2 regions of the Colwellia meonggei genome follow, and region 1 is predicted to be linked to the other one. Evidence: predicted binding sites of a transcription regulator. Region 1 holds the regulator's gene; the other holds the start of a gene.
What was found. Region 1 encodes NrdR, which represses ribonucleotide reductase genes. Its sites were predicted from a motif close to AAACACNANATNTNGTGTTT; they were not measured.
Positions count from the first base shown of each region.

Region 2: a site for NrdR is predicted at 2,165-2,184, ahead of nrdA (class 1a ribonucleoside-diphosphate reductase subunit alpha). Genes of this name have one in related genera too.

Region 1 covers NZ_BAAJLZ010000001.1:714,862-718,079, forward strand. Annotated here, with positions in the region: gene glyA (serine hydroxymethyltransferase) at 252-1,508, shown strand; gene nrdR (transcriptional regulator NrdR) at 1,737-2,192, shown strand; gene ribD (bifunctional diaminohydroxyphosphoribosylaminopyrimidine deaminase/5-amino-6-(5-phosphoribosylamino)uracil reductase RibD) at 2,248-3,218, shown strand, end outside.
Region 2 covers NZ_BAAJLZ010000015.1:9,128-12,345, reverse strand. Annotated here, with positions in the region: gene nrdA (class 1a ribonucleoside-diphosphate reductase subunit alpha) at 1-2,042, opposite strand, end outside; gene AC27E9_RS18840 (HAD family hydrolase) at 2,673-3,218, opposite strand, start outside.

The DNA of each region.
Region 1 (3,218 bases):
CTGTTTTTAATTTGTTGTTTTTATCTTTTTTAAGCAGTATATTAGTTCGGATGATTATTTGAAGGTTTCGTTAAAAACTTTTATCGCTAACCTCAAAGCATAATTGATTGCAAAATGAACTAAAGCAGCGTTGTTTTATCGTATACAACCCAGCTAAGTTCAGGCAGAATATGCCGCAATTATATTGACCTTGCTAATGTTAACCACATTAAGCCAACTAATGCCGCTGGCAGACTATTTGAGGAAATTACATGTTTACACGTGATATGAATATTGCTGATTTTGATCCAGAACTTTATCAAGCAATGAGTAATGAAGTTGTTCGCCAAGAAGAACACATTGAACTTATTGCTTCAGAAAATTACTGTAGTCCACGTGTACTTGAAGCCCAAGGATCACAACTAACTAATAAATACGCTGAAGGTTACCCAGGTAAGCGTTATTACGGTGGTTGTGAGTATGTTGACGTTGCAGAACAGTTAGCTATTGATCGTGCTAAAGAATTATTTGGTGCTACTTATGCTAATGTTCAACCACATGCTGGTTCTCAAGCAAATGCTGCCGTTTTTCAAGCCTTAGTTTCTCCCGGTGGTAAAGTGTTAGGTATGAGCTTAGCGCATGGTGGACATTTAACTCATGGTTCGCATGTTAACTTCTCTGGTAAGTCTTACGAAGCTATTCAATACGGATTACATCCAGAAACGGGCGATATTGATTACGCTGAATTAGAGCGCTTAGCCATTGAACACAAACCTGAAATGATCATCGGTGGCTTTTCTGCATTCTCTGGTATTGTTGATTGGGCGCGTATGCGTGAAATCGCCGATAAAGTAGGTGCATACTTTTTCGTTGATATGGCTCACGTTGCCGGTTTAGTTGCGGCAGGTTTATACCCTAACCCAGTACCACACGCACATGTTGTAACCACAACCACGCATAAAACCTTAGCTGGTCCACGTGGCGGCTTAATTGTTTCTGGTTGTGACGATGAAGCAATTTACAAAAAGTTAAACAGTGCTGTATTCCCGGGTGGTCAAGGTGGCCCATTAATGCATATTATCGCTGCTAAAGCGGTAGCGTTTAAAGAAGCATTATCTCCTGAGTTTAAAACTTATCAGCAAAACGTTTTAGATAACGCTAAAGCTATGGTTGCGGTATTACAGGAACGTGGTTATAAAGTCGTTTCGAACGGTACTGAGAATCACTTGTTACTTCTTGATTTGATTGATAAAGATATTACTGGTAAAGATGCTGATGCAGCGCTTGGCCGTGCACATATCACAGTAAATAAAAACTCAGTACCAAACGATCCTCGTTCTCCATTTGTAACGTCTGGCTTACGTTTAGGTACACCAGCTATTACTCGTCGTGGTTTTGGTGTTGAAGAAACTAAAGCAATCACAACATTCGTATGTGATATTTTAGATGATATTAACAATGAAGAAACGATTAAAAATGTACAAGCGGGTATTAAAGAGTTATGTACACGTTTCCCTGTTTACAAGTAATTACCTATAGATAAGCGGAGAACAAAAGCTCTGCTTATCTAAAACGGAATTATCTAAAAATGGTCACAATTTGTGGCCATTTTTTGTTTCTTGAAGAAAATAAACAGCACTTTCATATCACGTTATTGAGATTTTTATAATTCCGAATAAGATTTTTAGCTTAATGAACTGTTTTCAATTAAAATGGCGACTTACTTTAATCATCACTCGTTACTACGGAACTCATTAATGTATTGTCCTTTTTGTTCAGCCACCGATACAAAAGTTATCGACTCTCGCTTAGTTTCTGACGGCCATCAGGTTCGTCGCCGTCGTGAGTGCTTAGTGTGCCATGAACGTTATACTACTTTTGAGAGTGCAGAACTCGTTATGCCACGCATTATTAAGCGTGACGGCTCACGTGAACCATTTAATGAAGATAAAATGCGTAATGGTCTAGTGCGAGCACTGGAAAAAAGGCCTGTGAGTACGGAAGAGATGGAGTTATCCATTAATAAACTGAAATCTAAACTTCGTGCCACTGGCGAGCGCGAGGTTTCTAGCGAAATGCTAGGAACTATTATTATGGAGCAGCTTAAGAGTTTAGATAAAGTGGCTTATATTCGTTTCGCCTCAGTGTATCGCTCGTTTGAAGATATTAAAGAGTTTGGTGAAGAAATTGCTCGCTTGGGTGATAGCGAATAAGAACAATTTTAACAAACAAATTTAAATCATTATTTAAGTTATCCAGAGAGCCATAATGACAAGCTTTTCAACTGAAGATCATCAATTTATGCAGCGTGCTATACAATTAGCAAGGCATGGACATTATACAACGTCGCCCAACCCTAGGGTGGGTTGTGTATTGGTAAAAAATGGTGAAATAGTTGGAGAAGGCTTTCATAAAAAAGCAGGAGAGGGCCATGCTGAGGTACATGCATTAGCACAGGCAGGTGAGAAAGCAAAAGGCGCAACAGCTTATGTCACATTAGAGCCGTGCAGTCATTACGGATTAACGCCACCCTGCGCCGAAGCTCTCGTTAAAGCACAAGTTAAGCATGTTATTGCCGCTATGGTTGACCCTAACCCTAAAGTTTCTGGCCGAGGGTTAAAAATATTAGAAGCCGAAGGCATAAGTACGCAATTTGGCTTACTCGAACAAGATGCCCGAGAGCTTAACCCTGGCTTTATTCATTTAATGACTACCCAAAAACCTTATGTACGTTGCAAACTGGCCGCCAGTTTAGATGGTAAAACAGCGATGGCAAGTGGCGAAAGCCAGTGGATAACGGGTAGCCAAGCACGCACTGATGTACAAAGATTACGAGCGCAAAGTTGCGGTGTTATTTGCGGCGCTGACTCGGTACTTTTTGACCAAGCTAAAATGAATGTACGCTGGCAAGCACTAGGTGAATTGAAAAAAAGTTACGCAGAAGATGATGTAAGGCAACCGGTTCGTATTATTATTGATGGCAAAAATCGCTTAACTCCCGATCTGCCAATTTTTCAGCAAGCAGGTAAAATATTATTAATTCGCCATACCATTGAAAACAGCCATACTTGGCCTCATTCTGTAGAACAAGTTTGTATTCCAAAAGTTGCTGGCAGTGATTACATTGATCTTGAGCTGTTATTGTCATTCTTAGCCAAACAAGGCTTAAATGATGTTTTGGTTGAGTCAGGTGCTCAGCTAGCCGGGGCTTTTATTGGTGAAAATTTAGTTGATGAGTT
Region 2 (3,218 bases), on a different contig from region 1:
AGTTGCAAGTAACCTTCGTTATTTGGAATATTCCACAGTAATTCATAGTTATCTTTTAACTTTTGATACTCAGGAACAACTTGTTTCAAAATGCCATCTTTACTGGCTTTAATACTGATTAAACCTCGAGGTGGTTCAATACCATTAGTCGCATTTGATATTTGTGACGAAGTTTCTGATGGCATTAGTGCTGAAACAGTGGAGTTACGAACGCCATGCTCTTTAATGCTAGTACGTAGGCTTTCCCAGTCTAAATGCAATTGCTCGCCAGTAATATTATCGATTTCTTTTTTGTAAGTATCGATAGGTAAAATGCCTTGAGATAAACGTGTTTCGTTAAATTTCGGGCATGCACCTTGTTCAATGGCCAATTGGTTTGAAGCTTTTAATAGGTAGTATTGAATTGCTTCAAAAGTACGGTGCGTTAAGTTATTCGCGCTACCATTTGAATAGAATACGCCATTTTTTGCAAGATAGTACGCGTAGTTAATAACACCTATACCTAACGTACGACGTCCCATAGTTGCGTTATGCGCTGCAGGCACTGGGTAATCTTGGTAATCAAGTAAACTATCTAAAGCACGAACGGCTAAATCAGCTAAGCCACCTAATTCATCAAGGCTATCGATAGCACCTAAGTTAAAGGCTGATAACGTACACAAGGCAATTTCACCTGTTGGATCGTTAACATCTTCCATTGGTTTAGTTGGCAAAGCAATTTCTAAACATAAGTTACTTTGACGAATTGGTGCAACCGTTGGCTCAAATGGTGAATGAGTATTACAGTGATCAACGTTTTGTAAGTATATACGGCCAGTACTTGCACGCTCTTGAGCAAATAAGGTAAACAATTCTATGGCTTTAATACGTTTCTTACGAATCGAGTCGTCAGCTTCGTATTTAACGTATAGCGCTTCAAACTTGTCTTGGTCTTCAAAGAAGGCGTCGTATAAACCAGGAACATCACTCGGGCTAAATAAAGTGATTGATTCACCTTTTATTAAGCGTTGATACATAAGCTTGTTAAATTGTACGCCGTAATCTAAGTGACGCACGCGGTTTTCTTCAACACCACGGTTATTTTTAAGTACTAATAAGCTTTCAACTTCTAAGTGCCAAAGTGGGTAGAATAGGGTAGCAGCACCACCGCGAACACCACCTTGTGAACAACTTTTAACCGCTGTTTGGAATAACTTATAAAATGGAATACAACCAGTATGAAATGCTTCACCGTTACGAATTGTACTACCTAATGCACGAATGCGACCGGCATTAATACCAATGCCCGCACGTTGGGAAACATACTTAACAATTGAACTTGAAGTGGCATTAATTGAATCTAAGCTGTCGCCACACTCAATTAAAACACATGAAGAGAATTGACGCGTTGGCGTGCGAACACCAGCCATAATTGGCGTAGGTAAAGAAAGTTTAAAAGTAGAAATCGCATTATAGAAACCTTTAACATAATCTAAACGAGTTTCTTTTGGGTATTTAGCGAATAAACAGGCTGCTACTAAAATATATAAGAATTGGGCGCTTTCATAAATTTCACCAGTGACACGGTTTTGTACAAGGTATTTACCTTCTAATTGTTTCACTGCTGCGTAGCTAAAGTCTAAATCACGGCGATGATCAAGAAAGCTTTCCATTGCTTCAAACTCAGCTTCAGTATAGTCACTTAATAGGTGTTGATCATATTTACCTGCTTCAACCAAATTAACTACATGTGGGTAAAGCTTAGGAGGCTCAAATTGGCCATAAGCTTTTTTACGTAAATGGAAAATAGCCAAGCGCGCTGACAAGTATTGATAATCAGGTGTTTCTTCTGAAATTAAATCTGCTGCAGATTTAATAATCGTTTCATGAATATCTGCTGTTTTAATTCCGTCATAAAACTGAATATGAGATTTCAGTTCAACTTGAGAAACTGAAACGTTATCTAAATCTTCAGCAGCCCAAGCAATAACTTGGTGAATTTTTTCTAAGTCGATGGGTTCTTTTGAGCCATTGCGCTTTGTAACAAAGAGGTTGTTATTCATGAAAGACCTGTAAATCTATTTATTGTTTTAATCACCCACAATAGGTGTTTATATTGTTAATGACCTCAAAATGGCAACTTTACGAGAAAAGTCGTATGTCATTCAAAGTGACTGAATGAAAAATGCACTATATCTTGGGGTTTTTAAAAAACTAATCACAAGATAGTGAGGTTTGCCTGACAATGCAAGCGATAAAAAGTGTTGAAAATTAGTTGATTTTTTTAGAGTAAAAGTTCTGTTAGTAACAACTAACTTAGTAGCGCTTTTTAATTTTGATTTTTATAAAACGCAACGCTTATTTACAGTTTTTTTTCTTCACTAAATTATTTTAGGTTAATTTTTTGTGTTTATATGACTAAAGAATATAAAAAAATAATTAATCAATAAAATCAGCTTGTTATGGTGGGTGTATGATCTTCGCACAAGTGAATTGACGAGTGATTATTTTATCAGCGTTTGATGATCATTATTAGATCCTACAGAAAGTAAACCTACAAAATTAAGGGTTTTGAATAACTAAAATGTTAAACTTTAGTTAATAAAATACTGCACTTGTAAATTGCATCAGTATGCTGAAGGCCTATCGACATTGGGCCATTCATTAAGAGTGTCTTTTTAGGTCTATATTGATTACTTAATGAAAGCCAGTAAATCAATAGGTGCATTAATCATATGATCTGCTTGCCATGCCTGACAATTTTCGTCAGCCAAGATGTAACCCCAACTAGCAACAAAAGTCTTCATTAACGCGCTATTACCTGCTTGAATATCGCGTAATGCATCGCCTACATACACGCATTGTTTATGATCAACACTGATTTGTTCACAAGCATATAAAATTGGCTCAGGATCGGGTTTACGCTTTTCTAGCGTATCACCGCCAACCATTACTGCACAATTTGCAAACTCAGGGTAATGTGGCAGTAATGCCTTTGTTAAGCCCTCAGGTTTATTGGTAATAATCCCCCAAGGGATATTATCGCTTTCTAGTTGTTGTAATAATTGCGCTACACCTGGATAGAGACACGTTTGTATAGCAATATTGTTTTCATAATAGTTTAAAAACTGTTGACGTAGGTGTTCATAATCATATCGTTTAATATCGTCACCAAAGCCAAGGTTTAATAACCCTAATGCACCATCTGAAGCTATAGGTCGGTAATCCATTGCTGCAAT